2 regions of the Nicoliella sp. ESL1120 genome follow, and region 1 is predicted to be linked to the other one. Evidence: predicted binding sites of a transcription regulator. Region 1 holds the regulator's gene; the other holds the start of a gene.
The links. Region 1 encodes Rex, which represses fermentation and respiration genes when NADH is low (regulators of the CRP and FNR family bind a similar motif). Its sites were predicted from a motif close to TTGTGAANTANTTCACAA; they were not measured.

Region 1 (14,971 bases):
TCTAATTTACGCCGTTGCTTTTGGTCTTGCTTACTCTTTTGGTAATCGACCTTGCCCTTCGATTCGGTGGGTTGAACCGCTTCGGGATGTTCAGCAGCTAATTTAGCGGCCTCGTGTTGTGCTTGGGCGATTTGATCTTCCTTTTTTTCAATATAGTAATCATAATCCCCTAGGTATCTTTCTGATCCTTCAGGGGTAATTTCAATAATTTCGCTAGCAACTTGGTTAATGAAGTATCGATCGTGTGAAACGAATAGGATCGTCCCATCAAATTGCTTCAATGCATTTTCAAGAACTTCGCGACTTTCAATGTCCAAATGGTTAGTGGGTTCATCGAGAATTAAGAAATTATCGTGATCCATTGATAATTTGGTGAGCATCAAACGCGCCTTTTCACCACCAGAAAGGTTACCGACGACTTTTTCAACGTCATTACCAGAAAATAAAAAGCTCCCTAAAATGGTTCTGATGTGGCCTTCTGGAGTAGTAGGGTAGTCGTCCCAAATTTCATTTAAAACGGTTTTATTACTGTGTAAGGAAGTCTGTTTTTGATCGTAGTAGCCAATGCTGACTCCGGTCCCGAATGAAACGGTCCCCGCTAATTTTGGTAGCTTGCCTAAAATGGTTTTTAATAGGGTCGACTTACCAACCCCGTTGGGTCCGATAATTGCGATCGATTGGTGCTTTTTTTCGTCAATGTTAATTGGACTAGCTAGAACCTGATCATCATAGCCGACCGCCAGATTCCGAACTGTTAAAACGATGTTACCACTGGGCTTTGCTTCTGAGAATCGAAATTGAGCGACCTTATTATTATCAAATGGTTTTTCGAGCTTTGGCATTTTTTCTAATTGTTTACGACGTGCCTGAGCACGGTTAGTAGTCGATGCCCGAACGATGTTTTTATCAATAAAGTCCTGCATTTTTTTAATTTCAGCTTGCTGTTTTTCATACGCATGGAGCCGTTCAGCATAGCGCGCTTGTTTTTGCTTCACAAAGCTAGTGTAATCACCTTTGTAATATGTTAGCGTTCCGTTATCCAAGTCATAGACTTCATTGACTAACTTATCCATGAAGTAACGGTCATGTGAAATGATCAAAAGCGAACCAGGATAGTTTTGGACGTAGCCTTCCAACCATGTGATCGTTTCAACATCTAAGTGGTTGGTTGGTTCATCTAAAATAAGGAGGTCGCGTTTTTCAAGGAGCAGTTTCGCTAATGCAAGTTGGGTTTGTTGCCCACCTGAAAGAGAATTAACGGGTTGTTCGTAGAATGATTCTCCAAAACCAAATCCGTTTAAAACCGCCTTGATTTCAGCTTTATAACTGTACCCATGATTAGCGGTAAAGTTAGCCTGAATCGTGTCGTATGATTTAGTGACTTCTGCTAGTTTTTGTGGATCTTGATTAACCTGTTGATCACTCATTTGTATTTCTAACGCGTGCATCTTGTGTTCCGTTTTAATTAATTCGGCGAACACGCTTAACATCTCATCCCAGACGTTTCGTTCTGAATGAAGACCCGTATTTTGTGAAAGATAGCCAATTGTAAGGCCGTTTTTTTCAGTAATCTTCCCTTCGTCGATGCTTTCTTCACCAATAATCATTTTAACTAGCGTTGATTTACCGGCTCCATTGCGGCCAACGAGCCCGATTCTAGCATGATTTTCAATATTCATATTAACATTTGTGAAAATTGGCACACCATCGAATCTTTTGGTTACGTTATTTACTTGTAAGATTTGCAAGTCCTCACCCCTTTATATTATAGTAGTTTAAGGATAATTTTATCATAATTTACATATAATATGAAATTATGAAAATCGATATAATTGATTAATATTTCACAAAGTCTTTTTTTATGATAAAATAATCTGGAAACGTTTTTTTATGAACGAAAATGCCGGGAGGAAAGACTTATGGCTGAAAATAAAATTCCACGGGCAACCGCAAAAAGATTGCCGATCTATTATCGATACCTTACGATTTTACATGACTCAAACGTTGAACGAATCTCATCAAATAAATTTGCGGACGCAATTCAAGTGGACTCTGCTACGATTAGAAGGGATTTTTCCTATTTTGGGGCGCTTGGTAAACGTGGCTATGGTTATGATGTTGAGAATTTATTGAATTTCTTTAAGCGGATTCTAAATGAAGACCGTTTGACTAACGTTGCATTAGTCGGGGTCGGAAACTTTGGACAGGCACTACTGAACTTTAATTTTCATCGTGATAGCAACGTTAGGATTGCTGCTGCCTTTGATACTAAGGAGCGAATGATTAACACCATTCAAAATGGGGTCCCCATTTATTCATATGAAGAAATGGTTCAACAATTAAGGGATCAACAGATCAAGGTCGTTATTTTAACTGTGCCTTCTAAAGTGGCACAAGAAGTTTGCGATAATGCCATTAAAGCGGGGGCGGAGGGCTTTCTTAACTTCACCCAGGTCCGTCTATCAACTCCCGAGAACGTAACGGTGCAAAATGTTGATTTAACGAATGAGTTACAGACCTTGATTTACTTTATTGAACATTACATTAAGTAAACCTTTAGATTCAAGATTCCTAGTTTTAAATCATCGCATTATTAATCTGATTTCGATAAAATGTTCATGCAAAGTTGCATGAGCGTTTTTTTTATTTGGGCAGCGGTCAAAATGTTTGCAATTAAAATTAAAAGAATATATATTAAAGATAACAATTAGCACTGACATAGTTCAAGTGCTAAATTTATGTAAACTTAATTGGAGGGATTAATGTGTTAAAGCCATTAGGTGATCGTGTGATCGTTGAAGTTGAAGAGGAAAAGGAAAAGACAGTCGGCGGGATTGTCTTAGCAAGTAATGCTAAGGAAAAGCCCCAAACTGGAAAGGTAGTCGCTGTCGGTGCTGGACGGATCTTGGATAACGGAGAGACAGTTGCACCAGCAGTTAAGGAAGGCGAAACCGTTCTATTCGACAAGTACTCTGGCACTTCCGTTGACTACGAAGGCCAATCCTACTTAGTTTTACATGAAAAGGATTTAGTTGCAGTTGTCGACTAATTAATAAATTAAAATTAAAATCATAAAAAACAAAAAATAATTTCATGAGGTGATAATTGATGGCTAAGGAAGTTAAATTTGCAGAAGATGCAAGAAAATCATTACTTAACGGTGTTGATAAATTAGCTAATACGGTTAAGACTACTTTAGGACCAAAGGGACGTAACGTTGTCCTAGAAGAAGGTGCTGGTCCAAACATCACAAATGATGGGGTAACGATTGCAAAGGCGATCCAACTCCCAGATCATTTTGAAAACATGGGAGCTAAATTAGTTGCTGAAGTGGCTTCCAAGACTAATGACATTGCTGGTGACGGGACTACGACTGCCACTGTATTGACCCAAGCAATCGTCAACGAAGGCTTGAAGAACGTTACCGCTGGTGCTAACCCAGTTGGCGTTCGCCGCGGAATCGAAAAGGCTACCGAAGTAGCTGTAAAGGCATTACACAAGATGTCACACGAAGTAAAGAACAAAAACGATATTGCTCAAATCGCTGCCATTTCTTCTGCTAACAAGCAAGTTGGTGAATTGATTGCCGATGCAATGGAAAAGGTTGGTAACGACGGGGTCATTACCATTGAAGATTCCCGTGGGGTTGAAACTAGCCTAGATGTCGTTGAAGGAATGCAATTCGATCGTGGTTACATGTCACAATACATGGTGACTGATAACGATAAGATGGAAGCTAATTTGGATAATCCATACATTCTAATTACTGACAAAAAGATTAATAACATTCAAGACATTTTACCAGTTCTTCAATCAGTGGTTGAACAAGGGCGTTCACTCTTGATCATTGCTGATGATATTGGTGGTGAAGCATTACCAACCCTTGTTTTGAATAAGATGCGTGGGACCTTCAACGTGGTTGCTGTCAAAGCTCCTGGATTCGGTGATCGTCGGAAGGATCAATTACAAGACATCGCTACTTTAACTGGTGCAACTGTGATTACTGACGATTTAGGATTAAACCTAAAGGATGCGACCTTAGAACAACTAGGTCAATCTGCTAAGGCAAACATTACTAAGGATAACACTACGATCGTTCAAGGTGCTGGTGACAAGGCTAAGATTGCTGATCGGGTTAGCGAAATTAAGACCCAAATTGAAAAGACGACTTCTGACTTTGACCGTGACAAGTTAAAGGAACGCCTTGCTAAGTTAGCTGGTGGAGTTGCTGTTGTTCGTGTCGGTGCTGCGACCGAAACCGAATTAAAGGAACGTAAGTACAGAATCGAAGATGCTTTGAACGCTACGCGGGCTGCCGTTGAAGAAGGCTACGTTCCTGGTGGTGGAACAGCTTACATTAATATCTTAAAGGATATTGATGCCATTAAGGCTGAAGGCGATGAAAACACCGGGGTTCAAATCGTTCGCCGTGCATTGGAAGCTCCAGTTAGACAAATTGCTCACAATGCTGGGGTTGATGGTTCCGTGATCGTTGACCACCTTAGAGGTCAAAAACCTGGAATTGGTTACAATGCTGCTGATGGAACTTACGAAGACATGATCAAGGCTGGAGTCATTGACCCAACCAAGGTTAGTCGCTCAGCACTTCAAAACGCCGCTTCTGTTTCAGCATTGTTATTAACTACTGAAGCCGTAGTAGCAAACGAACCAAAGGATGATAATAACACCCCAATGCCTCCACAACCAGGTATGGGCGGCATGATGTAATTTAAATTAAGCTCTGCTTTAAAAGAATCGCTATTTAGCGGTTCTTTTTTTGTTAATAAAATTCAATATGAAATATTTACCAAATTGTAGTAAAATTAAGAATTGCATAAACAAATTTATATTATCTTAAAAAATGAAGACTTAAAAAGTGAGGTCATTTTCATGTGGCGTTATTTAAAACGATTAGTAATTGGGAAGCCATTGAAATCAACTGATGAGGGTGGTAATTCCTTGAATAAATTTAAGGGATTGGCTTTGCTCTCTTCTGATGCTCTTTCATCGGTTGCTTATGGGACCGAACAGATTACAGCCGTATTGCTGACCCTTTCAGTAGCTGCTTTAGTTTACCAAATTTGGATTTCAGCATTAGTTTTGATTCTTTTGCTGGCAATCACGTTGTCCTATCAACAAATTATTTACGCCTATCCATCTGGTGGGGGTGCATACCTAGTTGCTAGTGATAATTGGGGGCGGACGACTGGGTTAGTTGCTGGTGGGTCCTTACTAGTTGATTATATGCTGACCGTGGCGGTTTCGACCACTTCTGGAACCGAAGCAATTACTTCCGCAATTCCAGCACTATATAATTATCGAATCCTGATTTCATGCTTGATCGTAGTATTAATTATGTTACTGAATTTACGGGGGATGCGTGAATCAGCATCGATTTTGACGGTGCCGGTTTACCTATTCATCTTTATGATTTTTATCATGATTATTTGGGGCGGGTATAATATTTTAACTGGACATATTACATACCAAGCTGCTAGCGCAGTTGGTACCCCAGTCCAGGGAATGACACTGCTATTATTCTTCAAGGCTTTTTCTTCTGGTTCTTCATCGCTAACTGGAGTGGAAGCAATTAGTAACTCGGTTCCTAACTTTAAAAAACCCCGTGAAAAGATGGCTTCACATACGCTTGCTATCATGGCTTTGATCTTAGGGTTCTTCTTTGGTGGGATTACACTTTTGAGTTATTACATGGGAATTAAGCCGAATGCACATGTGACGGTGCTGTCACAAATTGGAGCAGGCGTATTCGGCCATGGTGGAATTATGTTCTATGTATTACAACTTTCCACCGCAATGATTTTAGCAGTGGCTGCAAACACTGGTTTTTCAGCGTTTCCAATTCTAGCTTATAATTTAGCACGCGATAAATTTTTACCGCACGCCTACTTGGATAAGGGTGATCGGTTAGGATATTCCAACGGGATTATTTCACTTGCGATTGGGGCATTGATCCTAATCATTATGTTCAATGGGGAAACGAACCTCTTAGTACCCCTGTATTCCATCGGGGTATTCATTCCATTTACACTTTCACAGTCTGGGATGATTTTACATTGGCGCAAGCACCGTGAAGGAGCATGGGTCTTAAAGGCGACCATTAATTTCATCGGGGCGTTGATCTCGGCAATCCTAGTTGTTTTCTTATTGCTACTCCACTTTGTAAACGTCTGGCCATACTTCATCGTGATGCCACTATTGATCCTTTTATTTTATCGCATCAATGAGCATTATCGTAAGGTCGGCACCCAACTGGAAGTTAGCCATAAGGCGCAAGAAATTCCAGAATCATTTAGTGGTTCGACTGTAATTGTTTTGATCAGTGACGTTACGACCATGACGATGAATGCGATTACCTATGCTAAATCGATCAGTGATGATATCATCGCGATGCATGTTTCGTTTGATTCTAATCCAGAACGCGAAAAAAAGGTGGCCAACGACTTTAAGGTTGCGTTCCCAGAAATTCGGTTCGTTGATATTCATTCATCATATCGCTCAATCGTTAATCCAACGTTGCGCTTTTGTGATGTGATTGCCAAGCGTGCCGAACACGACGGGAATACAACCACTGTATTGGTTCCGCAATTTGTCCCTAAGCATCATTGGCAACAAATTCTGCATAATCAAAGTGGTTTACGGTTGCGTGCAGCTTTAAACTCACGTCAAAACATCGTGGTAAGCACTTATAATTACCATTTGAAATAATTAATTAAACAGGAGTTATCGCTATATTACAATTGTGATAACTCTTTTTGATTGGGTTGTTTTTAGATTGTGAGATTTGTATAATTAAATTTAATAATTATTTTTCAAGGGAGGTGGAATGGTGAAGTTAAAAATAATTGTCTGTTTATTTGCGACAATGCTTATATCGGCAATTTTGACGCCATTTGTTCGTAAATTGGCATTTAAAATTGGGGCTGAAGACGATCCCAATAAACGGCGCGTCAATAAGGTTCCGATGCCAACGCTTGGTGGGTTATCAATATTTGCATCCTATACTTTTGCAACGGTCGGCTTAATGCGGAACTTAATTCCAGGACCTCAGTTGTGGGGAGTCCTGGGTGGTGAAATATTGATTGTTTTAACCGGGGTGTTAGACGATATTTATACCTTAAAACCGCGTCAAAAAGTTTTTGGGATTACCTTAGCATCGTTATTCGTGTTCTTTTTTGGACATGTTCGAATGACCGTTCTAACATTGCCGCTACTGGGATCATTTCATTTAGGCTGGTTAAGTTTGCCGATTACTTGGGTTTGGATCTTGGCAATTACTAACGCAGTGAATTTGATTGATGGACTCGATGGACTAGCTACTGGAGTCGCAATTATTGCATTATCGACAATGGGGATTACTGGAATGTTCTTCTTGAATGTGGGCAATACATACGTATCAATCATGATTTTTACTTTGGTTGTAGCATGTGTTGGCTTTTTACCATATAATTTCTTTCCTGCCAGAATTTATCTAGGGGACACGGGATCGCTATTTATTGGTTTTATGATTTCAGTGTTTTCACTAAACGGATTAAAGAATGCAACGTTCATTACAGTCATCATTCCAGTAATCATTCTGGGGGTGCCAATTACTGATACTGTATATGCCATTTTAAGGCGATTATTGAATCGGCAACCAATTTCACATGCTGACAAACATCATTTGCATCATCGATTAATGCAAATGGGATTGACCCATCGGCAAACCGTATTAGTGATTTATGGAATTGCGATGATCTTTTCATTTATCTCACTTCTCTACCCCATTTCCAACCTATGGGGCATTATCTTACTTACGATCGCAACCTTGATTGGATTGGAATTGTTTGTGGAGTCAATTGGATTAGTTGGCAAGAATCGGCAACCACTTTTAAAATGGATTAAACGATTAGTTAAAAGTACCACTAGTAAAAGTAATCATTAAAAAAGGATCTTTCGCCTCATTTATTTGAGCTCGATTGATCCTTTTTTGTATCGATCCTTACCTTGATGGTAATCGACTTCGAAGTATTCTTGTTCACCAGTTGTAATTTTGGCACGATTATTTAATAGTTCAACGATTTGTTTTTCAAATGCGCTAACCCCATCCGCTGGAATGGCAACGGTAACGGTAACGTCAGCACCATATTGAATATCATCAATATAGACATCCTCTTGGTTTAAATGGTACTTAAGTGGTTCAAGAAGTGAATACTCAATTTGAATGTTAATCTTAGTTTGGAGGATTCTTTCTACGACGCCGACGCTATTGATTGCTTCCGTCGTGGCGTTACTATAAGCACGAATAAGGCCACCAGCACCTAATTTAATGCCCCCAAAGTAACGGGTAACTACGACTGCAACGTCATGGAGCTGTTTTAATTTAATTGCATCTAAGATTGGTAAACCAGCAGTTCCAGACGGTTCTCCATTATCACTTTTTCTTTGAATGTGGTCATCTTGACCCACCATGTAAGCATAACAATTGTGGGTCGCGGTTTTATTTTCCGCTATAATTTGATCAACGAACGCCTTAGCCTCATCCTCACTTTTAACACGTTTAACGCTACCGATAAAGCGTGATTTTTTAATAATGATTTCATTTGCACCGCTATCCTTAACGGTTAAATATGTTTGTTCTTTTTCCATATTGAAGACCTCCTTTAAATTTTTGCGTATTTAATGATTAGGTGATGTTTATGATTAAAGAGATAATTGAACTTTATGGCAGACAAATTAACTTAAATGAAATCGCTGCCGAACTATTAAATAATCCATTATTAAAAAGGCGAATTGCAATTAAGCGACTGGGAAACCAAATTGAGTGTCAACGTTGTGGCAGTCGCAGTAATTTACAAAATGCTTTATTACCAGGGGACCATTTTTATTGTCCGAAATGCATTAATTTAGGACGCATTATTGATACTTGTGAATTGGGGTTTGTTGATGAACCAAATCAATTTCAGAGGTGGACGGACGTTCTAACCTGGCAGGGCTCTTTAACTGATGCTCAGAAAGTTTGTTCAAGATCGATTATCGATCATTTTCAACAACATCGTGATCACTTATTGTGGGCAGTCACTGGTGCTGGTAAGACAGAAATGCTATTTCCTGGAATTGAGTGGGCATTGCAAAATAATTTACGGATTGCAATTGCTTCACCCAGAGTCGATGTTTGTATTGAATTATTTCCCAGAATCCAACAAGCATTTGCCCATATACCTATGATTTTATTACATGGACGGCAAACTGAAAAGTATCAATACTCGCAATTGACGATTTGTACGACCCATCAGCTATTGCGTTTTTACCATGCGTTTGATATTTTGATTATTGATGAGGTCGATTCGTTTCCATATGCTCAGGATGCGGGGTTGCATTATGCAGTGGAAAATGCAATTAAGAAAGGGGGCACCAAACTTTTCTTAACCGCAACACCAAGCGAAGAAATACTACGGTCAGTCCGTACAAAACAGCTTTCAATCAGTTATTTACCATTACGGTATCACCGCCACCTATTGCCGCAAATTAAAGTTCACTTTGTTCCTAATTGGCGGGTCAAATTAGCAAAGCAAAAGTTGCCTAATCGGTTGATTCAAATGTTAATCCTTAAGGTCAAATCAAGGCAACGATTTTTGCTGTTCGTGCCACACGTTAGTGACTTAGCTTTGGTCAGTGAAGTTTTAAAGAGTCGATTGAAGCTCGAGAGCCGTTTTGCAACCGTTCATTCTGAGGATGCGCAACGCTTAGAAAAGGTAGCCGCAATGCGTAATAACGAACTAGATTTTTTAATTACCACCACGATTTTAGAGCGGGGGGTTACGTTTCCTGGAATTGATGTAATTGTTTTGGGAGCCGATGAGGATATTTTTTCCACCTCAGCTTTAGTTCAGATTGCTGGTCGGGTAGGGCGCAACAATGATCGTCCGTTTGGGGATGTAGACTTTTTTGTCCACAGTAACGCTAAAAATGTTTCAGGAGCTTATCGCCAGATTGCCTATATGAATCGATTGGGGGCTGCCAAAAAGAATGAATAATTGTTTATTATGTGGTAGCTATTTATCAATGGCGCCTTCGATCGATTGGCTATTAAGCTTGCGTTCATTCGAAAATAGCTGGCTTTGTAATACTTGCCGAAAACAATTTATGAAAATTGATTTTGAACAAGCGTGTCCAATTTGCAGTAAGCCGAAACAAGCTGGGAAGAACTGTATTGATTGTATCGAGTGGCAATCACGTTCAAAATTAACATTTGAGAATCACTCATTATATGAATATAATTTAGCAATGAAAAACTTTATGCACCGTTATAAATTTCTTGGCGATTATCGGCTAAGGAACATTTTTTTAGATGAAATGAGTACTTATGCAAAGAATAGTCGGCGGCTGATCGTACCAATTCCATTAAATCCACAAACGATGAAGACGCGGGCCTTTAATCAAACGATTGGTTTCTTGGACATGCAATTGTTGCAGTGTTTAGAAACGAAGGCCAAAGAAAAGAGCATGGATCAGTCTAAACTAGGTCGTGATCAACGTAAATTAATGGAACAGCCATTTAAGATGGTTTCACAAGAAATCATTAAAGTTAAGGATCAAGACATATTAATAGTTGATGATGTTTATACCACTGGAACGACGATTCACTATGCGGCGCAGTTGTTGCTTGAACATGGTGCTAAATCCGTTTGTGGACTTACGTTAGCGCGATAATCAAATAGATTTAACGTTTATTATTTTAAAACGGTGCTGAAAATGTTAAAATGGATTAGATTAAATAAATAATAGATAAAATCGGGGAAGATTCCCCTTTTAATAAAACTGATTCTTATTTTAAGAAAGGAAATTGATTTAATGCCTAATATTTTAAAAAAATGGGTAGAAAGCGACAAACGCGAAATTAAAAGACTTAGTAAGATTGCCGATAAAGTTGGTGAATGGTCTCAAAAATATCGCAAATTAAGTGATGAAGAATTACAAGCTAAAACACCTGAATTCAAAAAACGTTACCAAAATGGTGAAACTTTAGATGAACTATTACCAGAAGCATTTGGGGTAGCTAGAGAAGCTGCTCGGCGGGTCCTTGGATTGAATCCATTCCACGTTCAAATTATGGGTGGAATCGTTCTTCATGAGGGGAATATTTCCGAAATGAAGACTGGGGAAGGAAAGACCCTTACTTGTACGATGCCAGTTTATTTAAATGCCATTTCTGGTGATGGAGTTCATGTTATTACTGTGAATGAATATCTTTCAGAACGTGATGCTACTGAAATGGGTGAACTATATAACTGGTTAGGCTTAACTGTCGGAGTTAACTCCTCAGACAAGTCTGCTGAAGAAAAGCGTGAAGCATACGCTGCTGATATCACTTATTCCACTAACGGTGAAATTGGATTTGACTACCTCCGTGATAACATGGTGGTTTATAAGGAAGACATGGTTCAAAGACCACTTAACTTTGCTGTGGTCGATGAAGTTGACTCCATCTTAATTGATGAAGCTAGAACCCCATTGATCATTTCAGGACAAGCGACTGCATCTTCTGAACTTTACAATTCAGCTGATCAATTTGCTAAGACTTTGACTAAGGATAAGGATTACAAAATTGATTTGGAAAGTAAGACGATTGCCCTAACTGATCAAGGAATTAGTAAGGCTGATAAATTCTTTAATTTAAAGAACTTATTTGACACTGAAAATACTGCTCTTACCCACCATATTGATGAAGCTTTACGGGCTAATTACATTATGCTGCTCGATAAGGACTACGTTGTGCAAGATGATTCCGTTCAAATTGTTGATTCATTTACTGGACGGATCATGGAGGGACGTCGTTTCTCAGATGGTCTTCATCAAGCGATTGAAGCCAAGGAAGGCGTTGAAATTCAACAAGAAAGTAAGACGATGGCTAACATCACTTACCAAAACCTTTTCAGAATGTACAAGAAGCTTTCCGGGATGACTGGAACTGCCAGAACTGAAATTGAAGAATTCCGTGAAATTTATAACATGGAAGTTATTTCAATTCCAACTAATAAACCAGTTGTTCGTTTAGATGAACCTGATATTTTATATCCTGATTTAAATTCTAAGTTCGAAGCCGTAATTGAAAGAATCAAGAGACTTCACCATGCTGGGCAACCAATCTTAGTTGGGACCGTGGCTGTTGAAACTTCAGAGTACCTTTCTAAACGCCTAGACGAAGAAGGCATCGATCATGTGGTCTTGAACGCTAAGAACCATGCTAAAGAAGCTGAAATTGTTAAGAATGCTGGACAAAAGGGTGCCGTTACGATTGCTACTAATATGGCTGGTCGGGGAACTGATATTAAATTAGGACCTGGGGTGGTTAGATTAGGTGGACTTGCAGTAATCGGAACCGAACGGCATGAATCACGGCGGATTGATAATCAACTTCGTGGTCGTTCTGGACGGCAAGGTGACCCTGGTTTATCACAATTTTACCTTTCACTTGAAGATGATTTGATGCGTCGATTCGGTTCTGATCGGATCAAGAACCTTCTTCAACATCTTAAAATTGATGGTGACAACGCCGCAATTAAGAGTCATATGATTTCTAGACAAGTTGAATCTGCTCAAAAACGAGTTGAAGGGAATAACTACGATTCACGGAAGAACGTCCTTCAATATGATGATGTTATGAGACAACAACGGGATGTTATGTATAACGAACGTTATGAAATTATCGAAGAAGATAAGTCACTTGGTTGGGTATTACTACCAATGTTCGAAAGAACGATTGACCACGTTGTTAATTTACATGCTCAAGGGAGCAGTGAAAACTGGGATTTGCAAACCATTTTGGATTTTGCAATTAGCGCTTTGATCAGTCCCGATAAGATTAGTTTATCCGACTTACAAAACAAGTCACGTGACGAAATTAAAAACTACCTAAACAACATTGCAAAGCAAAACTACAAGGAAAAGGAATCTGAACTTTCAGATCCTTCACAATTACTTGAATTTGAAAAGGTTGTTTTATTAAGGGTTGTGGATTCACACTGGACTGACCATATCGATGCCATGGATCAATTACGACAATCCATTGGGCTTCGTGGATATGGACAATTAAATCCATTGGTTGAATACCAACGTGAAGGTTATCGGATGTTTGAAGAAATGATTGCTGATATCGATTATGATACCACTAGATTATTTATGAAGGCAGAAATTCGTCAAAACCTAGAAAGATAATTCTAATTAAGAGCGAAGAGACTGAAAAGTTCCTTCGCTTTTTTGCGTTTAATCCTAAGGAGGAATTTGAAATGGAACTCAGTGAAGCCAAAAATAAAATTGAAAAAATTCAACAAGCCATTAACGGCTTTAGGGGGTCACTTTGACTTAGATGCTTTAAATGATAATATTCATTTAAATGAGCATCGGATGGCTGAACCAGACTTTTGGAATGATCAAAATAAGGCCAAGCAGCTAATTGATGAGACGAATCAAATGAAGCAAAAATACGATAGTTATAATAACCTTGCCGAAGCCGCTACCGATTTGTCGATTAATTTAGAATTATTAGAAGAAGAAAATGATCCAGACTTAATGAGTGAGTTTGAGAACAACTTAACTAAAGTAGAAAAACAATTAAATGATTATCAATTGAATCTACTTTTATCAGGACCATATGATCATAACAATGCAATTGTTGAAATTCATCCGGGGGCTGGTGGCACTGAATCGCAAGATTGGGGATCAATGTTATTTCGGATGTATACCCGTTGGGCTGAGCAACACCACTTTAAGTTAGAGACTTTAAACTACCAAGCTGGTGATGTTGCTGGGATCGATACAGTTACCTTTATGGTAATTGGGACCAACGCTTATGGATTGATGCAGTCTGAAAAGGGAGTTCACCGCTTAGTTAGAATTTCACCATTTGATTCTGCTGGACGGCGGCATACTTCCTTTGCCTCAGTTGATGTTATGCCTGAATTAGATGATAGCGTTAATATTGAGATTAACCCTGCTGACTTACGAATTGATTATTTCCGTGCCAGTGGGGCTGGGGGTCAACACGTTAATAAAACATCTTCTGCGGTTCGAATCACCCACGAACCCACTGGGATTGTTGTATCTAGCCAAGCGCAACGTTCACAACTACAAAATCGTGAAACGGCAATGAACATGTTAAAATCAAAGTTGTATGAACGGGAAGAGGAAAAGAAAGCCGAACAAAAAGCCAAAATTGAAGGTGAACAAAAAGAGATTGGCTGGGGTTCACAAATTCGTTCCTATGTTTTCCATCCTTACACGATGGTAAAAGACCATCGAACTAATTATGAAACAGGAAATGGCCAAGCGGTAATGGATGGGGATTTAGATCCATTTATTAATGCTTACCTTCAATGGAAACTAAGCCAGAGAAATCCTGATTAATCGATAAAGGACGGATGTTGATATGCAAATTCAAATACAAATACTGTTAGCGTTAATTATTTTTATTATTCAGCCTGTTTTTTGGGTTGGATTAATTCGCACTTATTTATTATCCAAGAAACGCATTAAAAACACGCGAAATACTTTTCATAACGCGATTTATCCTCGGCACTTTGAAATTGTTCAGTTTTTTATTAACCTATTTTTACTGGGAATTTTGGGTGCGGCCTTCACCGTTACGGTCGGTCCCGTAATGACGATGGTTTGGCTAGTGATTTATCAAGTACTATCGATCATTAATTTATTGCTGATCCCTAGGGTGATTTTTTCGTTCGAGATTTTAACCATTGCTTTAATTACTACAATTGTTATTAATTTGAGTGGGGTTATTAATCGATTTATTCATGTTGAATCATTACGTAAATACGGGATTAGTTTAGCAGCCACTGGTGATTTTAATTATATTTTTTTAGCTAGTCTGTTTTTATTAGGATTAGCAATAATCGTCTTCAAAGATGGTGGGAAGTATAACGTACCGATTATTGAACACAACGAACGGAAAACAAGG
Region 2 (14,971 bases), 270 kb from region 1:
AGGGACCCCAGAACAAATGCGGCGCGTCCTAGCTGCCATCAGAAAGTACGATGTAAAACACCTCTTCGTTGAATCATCAGTTTCACCAAAATCAATGGACAAGGTCTCATCCGAAACGGGCATCAAGATCTATTCCAAGATTTTCACCGATTCACTTGCGAAGGAAGGCACCGATGGTGACACCTACTACTCCATGATGAAGTGGAACCTAGATCACATCCACGATGGATTAGCAAAATAAGCAATAACTAAAAATAGATTGGTCCTCAAAAATGAGTGCCAATCTATTTTTTCAGTTCCTATTTATGTAACGGCAGTTTCTTAAATAGTTTATCAACTTGATTTTTCTTACCCCTAACTCCAATGCCCACTAAATCAAGATCGTTTAAGTCATGACTAGCAATCTCAGCACGATTATCATCATCGTTGAAGGTATTAAAAAGCGGCTTGGTAAAAATAGAAATTGCAAAGTCCTTATCAACCGCTTTTTTAAGCAACTCGTTTAGTTGTTCTGCACTGGCCGAATGAATCATTATTGGTTGCTTAGACATTGGTAAGAATTGATAGCCATCCTTAGTAACATAGTTATCACCAACAATGTTATCAGAACTAGTAATTCCACTCATCAAAAAGGAATTTACATTTAATTCTTGCCAGGGTTCCAAATCATCCCTAAGCGCAATCTTGATCTTTGTATCAAATGCCATAATAACCACTCCTATGTTCCTATTTATAAATTAATGGTTTCTATCACCAAGATTATCATGCTATTATATATCAGTAAAATAGATATATTGAATGGTTTACTTCAATAAAATTGAAGGAATGTTAAAAATGGAAATTAAAAATTTATACACTATCAAAAAAATAATTGAGACTGGATCGTATAGTAAGGCTGCTGAAGAATTGAAGTATGCCCAATCCACCGTTACATTTCAGGTTCATCAAGTTGAACAGGAATTAGGGATTCACATTTTCGAAAAGATTGGTAAATCAATGCAACTCACTAGTGCCGGTAAACAATCGATTCCATTAATCGATGACGTTATTAATCGGTTTGAAAGATTAAAGAGCATTAACGAAGAAAGATTAAGCGGCACTTTAGCTATCGCCGTTCCTGAATCACTAGTAACTTATAAGTTACAACCAGTTTTAAAAGCGTTTAAACAACAAGCACCAAATGTTGAGTTATCAATTAAGGTCTTAAATTGTTATCGCATATTTGATGAGGTTATTAAGAACCAAGTCGACATTGGGATTGCATACCATGTCAAAAATAATGATCAGTTAGTAATCAAGCCACTAGCAGAATATGAATTAACTTTAGTCGGCTCTAAAGGCCTTAATTTAGAGGATCGCGATTTCATCACCCCTAATCAAAAGAAACCAATTTGTCACATCCAAAATGATCCAGATGCGTTGTATTTAAAATACTTTAATCAATACCTGGCAGCTCAAAATATTAATTTAATGCCCAGCCTTGATTTATGGAGTATTGAAGCAATTAAAAAAAGTGTCATCAGCAACATGGGCGTAGCATTCCTCCCTAAGTTTACTTTGCAACAAGAACTGGCTAGCGGTGATTTAATAGAATTAAATACTGAAATTCATGATTATCAGTTCCAAGCAGTCGTGCTTTATAATCAAAATAAGTGGATAAATCCGGCAATGAATTTATTTTTAGATTTATTGAATAAAGTTGGCATTAACTAAAAATAGATTGGTCCTCAAAAATGAGTGCCAATCTATTTTTTAATGTTTTAATTTAGCATCAATTTGCTTCAACACCGCTTGTAAATCAGCCGAATTATTCACAAAGTCGTACTTGTCACCATTAATTTTCAACTTGGGACTAATTTCGTAGTTCTCAAACCAATGTTGATAAGCCACCCGCAGTTCGCGATAGTAGTCCAACAGGTCATCAGACTGTTCAAAGTCTCGTCCCCGTTGACGAATCCGTTTCAACTGGGTCTCCAGACTGACTTCAATGTAGACCAACAGATCGGGCCGCTTCTTTTTGGCTGCGTATGGCAATTCTTCCATCATGTTGTCCAACAAGTCATGGTAAACAGCGGCTTCAGTGTCATTGATGTTGCCCAACTTGTGATTCAAGTCGGTGAACAACGCATCTTCGTAAATCGAACGGTCTAACACGTTATTATCATCTTGTTGCGCCTTTTTGATCATCTCAAAGCGTTTGTTCAAAAAATAAATTTGCAGCAAAAAGCCGTACTTTTGCTTATCCTGATAGAACAGTGGCAACACAGGATTGTCGCCAACTGGTTCATAAAACGCCTTGGTGTCCAGGTGTTTGGACAGCCGTTCGGTCAACGATGACTTGCCCGCACCGATAGTTCCTGCTAATACGATCATTGTCATAACCTACCCCTTTCAAATTAAGTGATTACTTAGTTGCTAAACGCTTGGCAAACCATGGACTCTTGGTAAATGCCAGAATATCATTACCAATGTAGAGCATGTAAGTTACAAATAGGACTGGCGAAGCACTCCCCTGCGCGGCAGTAATCCCCCACAGAATCACTGATAGCACCCCTTGTGCCAACCAGAAATAGTAGGTTTCGCGTTTCTTCAACGTGGTTAGAATCGCACCCATGATTCCAGTCGTTGCTGAAATCGAGTCGATCAATGGACGTGGACTATCAGTTAGGCTCGTTAACAGGGTATGCATAATCAACACCACCACGACAAAGCCAATTACGTATGGCAACCAGTTCTTGAAAGTCTGAGCAGTAGTTTCGCCCCGCAGACCAGAAATCTTGTTTTCAGCATCTTGATTCCAGCTCGGCATTAGCAGGACTGGCACATCTAACAATACGATGTAGCTGAGCTGCATCACAATTTCCATGTAGTTCTTGGCGCTAAACGCTACCGCAATTAGTAAGATCGCACTAATCAATCCTAACCAACCATTGATCGGTTTGGCGTTGTTAATCGCTAGCACGCAGGTTAACCCGAGTGCCCCAGCAATGAACGTTACGATACTAATCGTAGTGATGGGACTACTGAGCGTTAGTGCCAAGTTAAATCCCAATCCAAAGAATAGTAAAATGTATGATTGGACGTTCCAGCCCAATAATTGGCTCCATAGCCACTTAAAATAATTCATTCTAAAAGCCCCTAACACAATATATAGTATTTAAATAACTATCTATATCTATATATAGTTATTTTAATCAACTCGTTCTATTATACAGAATTTAAAATCGATTTCAATCTTAGGGATTGAACGATTAGATCGGGAACGGAGTATTTTTTTAAGCATGCTAATTTTAAAATAACCAGGATAAGAATTGTCATGCATATTAATATTGGAGGGAACAACATGAATTTTATCAAGGGAGTCGCCTTCTCTGGCTAATTTTAATGATGATTGCCTGCCTAATCATTTTTGTAATGCGGGGGTGTTTCGATTTGATCGTCAATCACACTTACGACATTCATTTTTATATTTCTGAAATGGGCAAATATGCAATTCAGGGATTAGTATCTGCCATTTTGATTCAAATCGGTGAAAGTATTATTGAAAGACACAAACGGAAACAAAAATAAGTGGTGAACTGCCCTTCCAATTTGAATCAATATTCATACGGAACTTTTTTAGCCGTTGGTGGTTTGTAATCTTTCAACATTGCTGATATAATGGCTTTTATAATCTCGCAGGAGGGATGCCCTATGGCTAAAAAAGACATTAATAGTAAAAAACCCCATACTGTTTATTTAAGCGATCTAATTTACCAAGAAATTAATGGCACTAACATAAATGGCATTAAAACATTCTCTGAAAAGGTAAATTACATTTTAAATAAATACACAAACCAAGATCAGAAAGTAGCAAACAATGATGATATCGAAGACCGTCATGACCAAAAAATAAGGTATATCGACCTTTTTGCTGGAATCGGTGGAATTAGATTAGGATTTAGTGAAAACGATAAACAAACTCAGTGTGTTTTTTCAAGCGAATGGGATAAATTTGCAGTGCAAACTTACGAGGCCAATTTTAAAGAAAAACCATTCGGTGATATTACTAAAATCAAAGCTGAGGATATCCCAAATTTTGATGTATTATTAGCCGGCTTTCCTTGTCAGCCATTCAGCAGTATCGGTAAAAGAGAAGGGTTTAAGCACAAAACGCAAGGCACATTATTTTTTGATGTCCTAAGAATTATTAAGCACCACAAACCCAAGGCATTTCTTTTAGAAAACGTTCCCGGCTTATTAACAATCCAAGAGGGGCAAGCGTTCGAGATAATTAGGCAATCATTAGTAGATAGTGGATATAAAGTCTACCACAAGGTCTTGCAAGCAACCGATTATGGATCTCCCCAATCCAGAAAAAGAGTAATAATTGTCGGTTTCAGAAAAGACATCGATAGCTCTAATTTTTACTTCCCAGATAGCAATGATCAAAACACTTACGTTGGGGAAATATTAGAAGATAACCCCACTGGATATTCAATCTCTAAAAATTTGCAAAAAAACTACTTATTCAAAAAGGATGACGGGCATCCATTTGTCGTAGATAAAAACACTAAAAAATACGCAAAAACTTTAAACGCTAGCTATCACAAAATACAACGATTAACGGGGACGTTTGTAAAGGGTGGTGAAACTGGAATAAGGTTACTTTCAGAACTAGAATGTAAGAGGTTACAAGGTTTTCCAGATAATTTCATAATTCCAGTTTCAAGAACCCAAATGTACAGACAAATGGGAAACAGTGTTTCAATCCCAATGATCAAAGCAGTTTCCAAAAACATAAAAGATGTTTTGCGAAACAAAAAAATAGACGTTAAGGGAAACCACGCTACTATCCAGTTAAATCTAATATAGAAAGCCATGATTAATAATGCCAAACTATAAAAAATTCAATATCGGAGAATGGTCTGAATCCTATGTTTTCCTTAGGTTGTTATCCTCAAACGGAACTTTAAACATAGCCGATAACAACTTAAATTCTATTCCTAATCAATTTTTCACAATCAAGGCAATTATTAAACCAGAAGTTATTTATGAAATAAACAGCCAAGATCCAGAAATTCACATTCAAGAAAAAGACAAGCCTTCATTTTCAGTTAACAAAAATCAGTTCTTATATTATTCGAATTTTTTATTAGACAAATTATTAAGCAAAAAGGGAAATTTCGAAGTTCCAGCCGTTGAAGATTTTCTTAAATCAGTAAAGCTAGATAGTTTAAAAGCAAAGAGCAAGTTAAAAAGTGATATCGATATTAAAATACACGATCCATTCACAAATACAGAACCAACAATCGGTTTTAGTATTAAATCTTATTTAGGTAGCCGCCCCACCCTTTTAAACGCCTCACAACAAACAATTATTAATTACAGGCCTTCTAAGGAGCTAACCAATAATTTAACCCCCACCGAATTGGACGCTCTCAACGCCAAGGGAACTATATTAGACAAAATAAATCGATTAAAAAGCAAAAATATCAATTTAACATTTAACAATCTAAACTCAAACACCTTTGAATTTAATTTAAAAATGATAGATACGGAAATGCCTAGCATTTTAGCTGATTTATTTTATTGTTCTTATTTTGTACGCGGCAAAAGGATCTCTAAGGTTGTAGATTATTATTGTGATAATTTTCATAAAAATCACGATTTAATAGAATACAAGGTTAAAGAACTTTTGATCAGCATTGCATTAGGAATGGTGCCCAATACCAAATGGGACGGTTTGGATCAAGCTAACGGCGGCTATATTGTTGTAAAACAAAATGGCGAAATCGTGGGTTACAACATATACGAAAGAAACAAGTTAAAGGGTTATCTCTACAATTCAACAAATTTCGACACCCCCTCTTTAAGTCGATATAACTGTGGAAACATTAACGAAAGAGGAGCAATGAGCTTAGGCTGTATGATTAGATTTTGGCAATAATAAAGAAACGACCCCGATCGGTTGAACAGAAAACGTTCAGCATATCGGGGTCTTTACTTTGTGGGAAAATAATACTTATTGATGTGGTCTAATCGATTTTTAAATCGCCATGCCAACAAATGCTGCTAAAATCCCTAACAACGTGGTTGAAATGAAATATAAGCTAGCCCATGTCGGACGCTTAATCTGAAGCCTTACCGTTTCATTCATAAACGTGGAAAACGTGGTATACCCACCTAAAATTCCACTGCCGATTAGATAAGCCATTGAGCTATCAACAAGTTGCCCAGCTAACAAACCCAGGAGAAACGATCCTGACACGTTGATTACCACGGTAGCGAGTGGAAATTCCTGCCACCCCATTTTGTTTCCAATCAATTCGATCATCGCATAACGAATCACCGCACCGAACGCAGCAGCAAGTCCGACAATTATAATTTTAGATAACATTATTTTGCACCTGCCTTTGCAATTAAGTAGTTCGCTAATTTAATTCCAACTAATGCGAATATATATCCAAAGACTAAACTAATTGAAAGATACCAAAAAGAATTAATTAGTGAAGTTTTGAACAGCTTTACAAAATCAACCGTAAACGTTGAAAAAGTGGTAAAACTACCAATAAAGCCAACGCTAATCCCACTAAGGAGTTCACTTGAGATTTTGAATAACAAGGGCAAAATGCTAACCAGAAAGGCTAGTAAGAAAGTCCCTAATAAATTAATTGCAATAATCATTGCAAAGTGATCGTTTCCAGATAAAAGCGTTAACCATTCGCGAAGTGCCCCGCCAAAGAAACCAAAAAAGATAATATAAATAACTTTCCGCAATTTAAATTGCCTCCTTATTATCCCCTTATCGTATCACAATTAAGATATCTTATACTTTAGTTAATAAATTCACAAAATATTTAAAAATTATATCAATTAATTTTTTATTCATGCAATCGGTTTAAATGTGAATAAATATATAAAAAGCCATAATTTGAGCTAAAAAGTTTGTGAAACTGTTAACTATCATTAGCATTAAATCAACATTTAACTTTGCTTACATCATGTTATAACAATGTGACTTTATTCATTTATAAATCCAATTATCTTTATATTTAGATAAAATGGCAGTTGATTATTTATCAATAATCATTAGTATTATAGGTGTAATCAATTGGTGCTAAACGCTAAATGTTTGGAAACAAATGGTTATTTCATATAAAATAGTTATTGAAGCTGGGTCATCCGATCTGGTTAAAAAATTTATATTATTTAAAGGGGATATTTACACATGAAAGCATTAGTATTAACTGGTACTAAACAAATGGAAATCCAAGATTTAGATACTCCAACTCCAAAGCCTGACGAAGTCTTAGTTAAGACTGCTTACGCTGGTATCTGTGGTACCGACGACGCACTTTACAATGGTCTTCCAGGTTCAGCAGACGCTGTTCCTCCAATCGTTTTAGGTCACGAAAACTCAGGTGTTGTTGAAGCTGTTGGTGCTAACGTTACCCAATTCAAGAAGGGTGATCGTGTTGCAGTTGACCCTAACATCTACTACCCTAAGGACAAGTACTTCCGTGTTGACCGTCCACAATTAGCTGAAGACCTTTCAGCTGTTGGTGTTACTCGTGATGGTGGTTTGGAAGAATACTTCACTGCTCCTGAATCAGTTGTATACCACGTTCCAGCTAACCTTTCATTAAAGGCTGCTTGTTCAACTGAACCAGTTTCATGTGGGGTTCACGGTATCCGTCGTCTTAGCTTACAACCACATTACAAGGCTCTTGTTATGGGTGATGGTTACATGGGTCTTCTATTCGTTGAATTATTAAAGGCATACGGTGTTCAACACGTTGACTTAACTGGTCGTCACGATGACAAGTTAGCCGAAGAACAAAAGCTTACTGGTGCTGATCACGTAATCAACACTGAATCTGGTGACATTAACGAAGAATACGACATCGTTATCGAAGCCGTTGGTCGTCCAGAAACTCAAGAAAAGGCAATCGAAGTTGCAGGTAAGGGTGGTCAAATCCTTATGTTTGGTGTTGGTCGTCCAGATCAAACATTCACTGTTAACACTTACGAAGTATTCCAAAAGGAATTAGACATCAAGGGTTCATTCATTAACCCATACTCATTCGATGACTCCCTTGCATTAATGGCAAGTGGTAAGATTGATGTTGAACCACTTATCAAGAACGTTCTTAAGCTTGACGAAGTTGTTGGTAAGCTTGATGGTTCTGACAAGCGTCCTGGTAAGTCAGTTGTTGAACTTGACGGAAGCTTGAAATAATTAATTTCTACGGAGGCAAATAAAATGGCTTTACAAGATTACTTTACTGGACTCCAACACGTTGGAATTCCTTCCAAAGATTTAGACAAGACAATTGCTTTTTACGAAAAGCTTGGCTTTGAACAAGCTGGATTATTCCACAATGGCGAAAACCGTTGTGCTTTCATGAAATACAACAACCTTACCATTGAAACTTGGGAAGGTGACCCCGTTACTATGAAGAACGGTGCCATCAACCACTTCTCAATGAACTGTACTGACGTTGACAAGGCTTTTGAAGCTGCTAAGGCTGAAGGCTTTGACATGGTCAACGATGAAATTCAATCCATCCCTTCATTCTGGGATCATGGTATTCGGTTCTTTAACATCTTAGGACCTAACCATGAAACAATTGAATTCTGTCAAATTCTTGACAAATAACAACTAAAAAAAGCGCTGGTGATTTTTCACCAGCGCTTTTTTTGTACATAATTACTTGATGCCCTGAACCGCATTATAGCCAAAGTATTTTTCAGCTAACTTGGTAAGGGTCCCATCCTTCTTCATTTCAGCAATTGCCTTGTTCAATTTAGCAATCTTACCAGTATTATTCTTAGCAAATGGTAGTGCTACGTTGACGGTTGCAGCACTTCCCTTTAGGATCTTCCATGAATAATGCTTTTGTTTGATGATCGCAGAGAGGTTGTTTCTAGTGTTAACCACCCCATCAACGTGTCCTGCCAATAGTGCTTCGTACGTTAAATCACGGGCATCAAACATCTTAAACTTGATCTTATTATTGTAGTTCTTTAGGTTTTGCGAGTTATTGGATGCTGAAGCTCCTGAAACGGTTTTACCTGATAATTGATCAATGTTGTTCAAACTTGATTTCTTATCAACGGCAACTGCAGTTTCTTCCTTGTTGTAAACATCAGTAAACTTGTACTTCTTGGCCCGTTCTGGAGTTACTGCGATATCATTGGCCACCGTGTCTAATTGACCATTATCCACTTGCCCTAAGAGCCCATCGAATTCCCCAGTCACCCATTTGACCTTGTAACCAGCTCTTTTAGCCGCATCATTTAAGACATCAACATCAAAACCAGTTAATTTGCCATTGGCCTTATAAGTATTGGGATAACTAGTTCCCGTTACCCCCGCTTTAATTACATTCTCACTATTTTTGGAACCGTTGCTAGTTTGGTTGAAATAAAAGAACCCTCCAGCAATTACTACTAATACAGCTACGATTACACTAATGATAATTCCACGATTTCCAGTTTTCTTCATATTAAGACAACTCCTCTACTTTTTTAAAATGCATTTCTTTCGTAAAATTCTTAATTCTGTCTGGACCATGTTCAGAAAATAATTCATCAGTTGATCCATGGTACTTAACTGCGCCATCTTCTAAAAAAACGGTACTGTCGCTAACCTCTCTGGCAAACTCAATTTCATGCGTCACGATCACCATTGTGATGGATTGTTGAGCGAGCTTGGAAATAATATTGAGTACTTCTTTGGACATTTCTGGATCGAGTGCGGAAGTAGGTTCATCAAAGAGGATGATCGATGGTTGCGAAGCGATGGCGCGGGCGATTGCGACCCGTTGTTGCTGACCACCTGATAAACTCACCGGATAGTTGTTAGCAACGTTGGCTAACCCCATCTCGGTCAATAACTGCTGGGCCTTAGTATGTGCAGCGTCCCATTTCAGTTTATTATTTAACAATTCTGGGGCCATTACGTTCTCTACCGCCGTCATGTTCCTAAATAAGTTAAAGCGTTGAAACACCATTGCTGATTGCAACCGATATTCATAAATTAATTTTTTCGTGGCTGTTTTAGGGGTCAGCTCCACATCATTCACCGTAATCGATCCACTAGCGAATGGTTGTAAGTAATTAAAAGTCCTCAGAAGCGTGGTTTTTCCTGCTCCACTGGGCCCAATGATTGCTGTGACCTTCCCCTTTTCAATCTGGAGGTTAATATCTTTTAAGATCGGCGTGCCGTTGATCACAACCGATAAGTCCTTCGTATTAATTGCATTCATAAGCTTAAATTCACCTCCACTGGATTAACTCTGGTATGGAATTGAAATGTGTTTTTCAATGATGTTCTGTAAAAATGTATAGATAATAATTAAAATCCAATATAAAATCCCAACCGCTAAGTATGTTTCAAAATACTTAAATGAAGCTCCAGCTAATAGCTTCCCTTCGGAAAACATTTCGGTAATCCCTAGCGAAAAGGCTAACGATGTTTCCTTTATCAAGCTGATAAAACTGTTCCCCGTTGATGGCAATGCGTTCACGAATGCCTGGGGAAAGACGACGTATCGAAACAACTTCGCAGGCTTGATGTTCAGCGTTTTTGCGGCTTCGATCTGGCCACGATCGACTGAATCGATTGCTGCCCGAAAGATTTCTGCCAGGTAGGCCGATTGCTTGAAGCCCAGCCCAATAATCACGGCAATGAATGCTGGCAACCCTCTAAAGAAGGGAAATATCTGCGGTAATCCATAGTAGATGATAAATAACTGTACTAAGCTAGGCATCCCCCGAAAAAATGAAATATAGACGTTCGCAACATAATTCAAAGGATGGTTTTTAGAATATTTCAATAACATGATCACTCCACCTAAGACCGTTGCTAAAATCATCGACAACAATGCGAGCAGCAATGTAATTGGAATAAACTCAATTAACGTTGGAAAAACTTCAATAAAATATTTAAAATCAAAATTCATCTTTCAACTCTCCTTTGTTCAGAGTAGCTAACCCCAAATTATTTAATTGGGCTGCTCTTTCAAGGATCGTCTGATCTAGGATCTTCACCATATAAACCGTTAAGTGATCAGCGTATTTACGTTGTGTAGCAATTGGTTCATAGCCAATCCCGTTATAAAAAGAAGCAAGCCATGGGTGTTCAACTGCCGTTCCTAATGTAACAGCGGGCGAATGCATCTGTAATTTAATCACGTGTTCTTCGACCCAATGAATGAGCTTTTTCGAATAACCCTGGTGTAAATAATCACCATTAGTGGCCACCCAGCCTAGATGGGGTACTAAATATGGGCTTTTATTCAATGACCATGGCAAGCGAACCGAAACCGTTGCAATAATCTTGTCATCATCAACCGTCACAAACGTTTTCATCGTCGCCATTTGCTCTTTCATTTCTGCCATTGTGATCGTTGCTGCTTTAAAATGAATCCCTAATTCTTGATCAGCTTGATATGCAGAATGCAGTAAATCATTCAGTTGTTCTAACTCTGTCGCTTTAATTTCCCGATTGATCGTTGTGATCACTCACACCCCCCTTAAAACGTGATTCAAGTCCTTGACGCTACCAGTTTTTAAAATCGTGAGTAGTTGTTGCACATCTAAATCGACCCCGTTATTAGCAATTGCGTTTTGTAATTTGGCTAAGATTTGAGCATTTGAAAGGCGATTTTTGGGAGACCCCTTAGGCGTATTAACCGCAATTCTTTTAACGGGCCCATTTTTTAAATGGACTTCCAATTCGATTGGTCGGTCATCAGAGGATTGAGCAACTAAGTCGTTTTGCCTTGCGAACAGGGATTTCGTTTCAGTTTTAAATAAGTTGGTTGACACCTGATCATCGAACAATTGATCATCAACATCACCATTTTTCAAAATTTGCCAAAAGATATATTCGATCGAAAACTTCCCCGCTTGGCCAGTATCGGGCGTGGTGTAACGCAACACCTTATCGCCACCCGCTACGAAATGAAAGATGACTTTTTGAATGTCAGCAAGCCGCGTCCCCTGTTGATAAAGCAACTTTGCAGCATCATAACCAGACATCGCTGCTGAACAGAATTGGTGGAGCTTGAACCAGATTCCAGGATCAATTATTTGCGGAGGGTTGAACCATTGAGCAGTAATGCGCTCGACATCGAGTGGTTGGTTTGCAACCACGATGTTCCAGCCGTTTTCATTGTTAAAAACATCCTGGTTCGTGGTTAAGCCACCATTTAAAAATAAAGCAGCTTGAACGGCATCACTGGCTGCTAACCCAGCATGTAGTGGTTTGGTATCACTCCCCGCTTCGATTCCTAGGCCTGCAGATTGGGTCGCCGCAAATGACAGTAAGCTCACGATCTCTGCCACTGATAATTTTTGCAACTTCGCAATCGCAACAACCGCCCCAAACACCCCGAGCGTTGCAGTCGTGTGGTAGCCCATTAACTTATAGGCTGGGTTTAATTGCGCGCCTAGTTGCGCGGCAAATTCGACCCCGACCACGGATGCGAATAAAAAATCATTCATGGTAACCGTTGCATCGTTCAAACTCAACAAAGCTGAAAAGATGACCACGCTGGAATGGCCCCTTAAATTTGATTGGACATCGTCAAAATCAAGATAATGGGCGGCAAAGCCGTTGAACAAGGCGGCCCGTTCAGGCGTTGTAGTTAGGGATTGACCAATTAGTTGTGCCTGCCCATCCTTCAACGCTAACCGTTTCGCAAACCGAGTCACCGTTGGTTGCTGACTGGCACTCACCAAGCAGCTAATGTAGTCGATCAAACACTCCCGAGCAATCGGCAGCGTCTGTAAATAATCCTCCTGGTGGGTATTAAAGATTAACTCTGCCAGCCGTTTCGTATTATTAGTTGCCAAATTTCTCAGCTCGATCATTTTCTTCTTCCCAAATACTATCATCGGGGCCGAGTGGAATAATTCTTGGTAGGTCACTTTGTGGAGTATGGTCAACTTCATAGAACCGTTTTCTCATTGAATCAAAGTCGGTATTGTTCCCGAATGCGGGGATCGAATAGAGATCCTTGGCATAGTTCCAGAGATTTGGATAATCAACTAGCCGCTTCTTGTTCACGTAGTATTTTTGGTAGAACACGAGGTCGAATCGGGATAGCGTTACGAACAGGTTAATATCCACTAGGGTCACCTTGTCGCCCAACAAGTAGCGTTGCTTGGATAAGCGGTCTTCTAACCAATCTAATCGATTGAAAATGCGGTCGTACCACTTCTTATAATCAGCTTGTGAGCGCCCGTGACCCGCTTCATTGACGGCGTAGTTCACGTCCATCAAAATAATATCGCTCAAATTATCAATATCCTCTTTTAAATCATCAGGATATAAATCAACGTCTTGATTAGTTTGGTAATCCTTCCAGGCATCGCTCAATTCCTTGATTAGATTGTTGTAGTCGTTATTAACGACCTTGCCCGTTTGAATATCAACAAGTGCTGGAACGGTATTGCGTTTTTGATAATCGGGGTCAGCTTTCTTGTATGCTTCGCCTAGTGAATGAATCTTAAGGACTGGATCTTGGTGATTCTCATCTAGATCAAAGAACCAATCTCCGACAACCCCGGCTGGTCTCAATGGATCAACAACGCCCTTTGAGATGACCTGGTCTAAGCCGAGATAATCAATGGCGATCGCAATCCGATTTGCCCATGGACAGTGGCGAGACCAGATTAATCGATAGCGCCCTGGTTCAACTGGTAGGGTCCCGTCTGTAAATTTATTTTGAAATGCTGGACCTTGATATGCCGCAAACTTAGCCCGTTCATTAAAGTTCGACTTATCACCTGCATTCGCATAGTCCTTTTGTTTTTCGTTGGCCCTCGGGTTAGCTACCTTCGACTTCGAAAAATCAATTGGACATGCTTGTAAATCTTGAGATACTTCAATTTTGGCTGCTTCTGCTTTTAGTTTGTTATCACTCATGTTTAAATCTCCAATCTATTGATTAATAAATTCATCCTGTAATCTAAGTGCGCCGTAGTAATACCATTCATAGGCCGTTTGAATCGCCTTGTCACTAATCACTAAGTCTGAATGGTGCCAGTCTGAATTCCCCTCACTGCCGATAAAGGCGAAAACACTCGGCACTTTGTCGGTATAATCAGAAAAATCTTCACCAGCATTTGATGGATCCCCTTCAACGAAATTAGCATGGCGCTTCGTTTCATCAATGATGACATCGGTCAGTTTCGGATCGTTCAAAACCACCTTGGGGCCGTTGATCCATTGAATATCAACAGCCAAGTTAAACGATGCTGCCTGACCATTTACGACTTGATAGAAACGTTGCTTCGCTAATTTTTGAGCATCTAAATTAAAATTACGATTAGTCCCCTCAAAGCTAGCTTGTTCTGGCAACACGTTCCAAGTATTACCAGCTGAGACGTGGGTAACTGATAAAACCGATGTATCTTTAGGATTTTCATTTCTGCTAACAATCGTCTGGAGGGCGGTAATCGTACTTGCTAAGCCAACGATTGGGTCATTTCCTAAGTGCGGCATCGCAGCGTGGGTTCCCTTCCCCTTGAAGGTCACTTTAAACTGATCAACGGCAGCCATTTGACCACCCTTTAAAATACTAACTTCACCAGCTTTTAAGTCGGGTTTGTTGTGAAAACCAATGATCGCTGAAAGCCCGTCAATCCCACCAGCATCAATCACCTGCTTTGCCCCTGTATGAATTTCTTCACTGGGTTGAAAGATCAACCTTAGTTTGACCTTTAAATCATTGCGGTGTTCTGCGAATAAATAAGCAGCCCCTAGTAAACCAGTCATGTGTAGGTCATGGCCACAGGCATGCATGACGCCTTGATTAGTAGAGGCAAATGATAATCCAGTTGTTTCTTGAATTGGTAGGGCATCAATATCAGCCCTAAGTCCAATGATAATTTTAGAATCACGTGGGCCGATTTCCGCAATCACCCCAGTATTTAAACCTTTTGGAGTAACAATCCGATAATCAAGTTGCTCTAA

Region 2: the regulator Rex is predicted to act here: its motif matches at 6,928-6,945, upstream of ACSYTE_RS00980 (zinc-dependent alcohol dehydrogenase family protein).

The regions. Positions count from the first base shown of each region.
Region 1 covers NZ_CP196383.1:1,498,952-1,513,922, reverse strand. Annotated here, with positions in the region: gene ACSYTE_RS06555 (ATP-binding cassette domain-containing protein) at 1-1,748, opposite strand, end outside; gene ACSYTE_RS06550 (redox-sensing transcriptional repressor Rex) at 1,920-2,552, shown strand; gene groES (co-chaperone GroES) at 2,765-3,049, shown strand; gene groL (chaperonin GroEL) at 3,109-4,728, shown strand; gene ACSYTE_RS06535 (APC family permease) at 4,891-6,726, shown strand; gene ACSYTE_RS06530 (glycosyltransferase family 4 protein) at 6,845-7,942, shown strand; gene ACSYTE_RS06525 (YigZ family protein) at 7,963-8,646, opposite strand; gene ACSYTE_RS06520 (ATP-dependent helicase ComFA) at 8,697-10,034, shown strand; gene ACSYTE_RS06515 (ComF family protein) at 10,285-10,710, shown strand; gene secA (preprotein translocase subunit SecA) at 10,852-13,215, shown strand; one part of gene prfB (peptide chain release factor 2) at 13,287-13,358, shown strand; one part of gene prfB (peptide chain release factor 2) at 13,360-14,403, shown strand; gene ACSYTE_RS06500 (PDZ domain-containing protein) at 14,426-14,971, shown strand, end outside.
Region 2 covers NZ_CP196383.1:210,843-225,813, forward strand. Annotated here, with positions in the region: gene ACSYTE_RS00930 (metal ABC transporter substrate-binding protein) at 1-241, shown strand, start outside; gene ACSYTE_RS00935 (DUF2000 family protein) at 300-707, opposite strand; gene ACSYTE_RS00940 (LysR family transcriptional regulator) at 835-1,713, shown strand; gene ACSYTE_RS00945 (deoxynucleoside kinase) at 1,753-2,373, opposite strand; gene pnuC (nicotinamide riboside transporter PnuC) at 2,405-3,127, opposite strand; gene ACSYTE_RS00955 (hypothetical protein) at 3,385-3,570, shown strand; gene ACSYTE_RS00960 (DNA cytosine methyltransferase) at 3,694-4,854, shown strand; gene ACSYTE_RS00965 (HpaII family restriction endonuclease) at 4,871-5,929, shown strand; gene ACSYTE_RS00970 (fluoride efflux transporter FluC) at 6,029-6,379, opposite strand; gene ACSYTE_RS00975 (fluoride efflux transporter FluC) at 6,379-6,759, opposite strand; gene ACSYTE_RS00980 (zinc-dependent alcohol dehydrogenase family protein) at 7,211-8,221, shown strand; gene ACSYTE_RS00985 (VOC family protein) at 8,246-8,641, shown strand; gene ACSYTE_RS00990 (transporter substrate-binding domain-containing protein) at 8,693-9,490, opposite strand; gene ACSYTE_RS00995 (amino acid ABC transporter ATP-binding protein) at 9,492-10,253, opposite strand; gene ACSYTE_RS01000 (amino acid ABC transporter permease) at 10,278-10,949, opposite strand; gene ACSYTE_RS01005 (GNAT family N-acetyltransferase) at 10,939-11,511, opposite strand; gene ACSYTE_RS01010 (MmgE/PrpD family protein) at 11,512-12,846, opposite strand; gene ACSYTE_RS01015 (glutathione S-transferase C-terminal domain-containing protein) at 12,836-13,921, opposite strand; gene ACSYTE_RS01020 (amidohydrolase) at 13,937-14,971, opposite strand, start outside.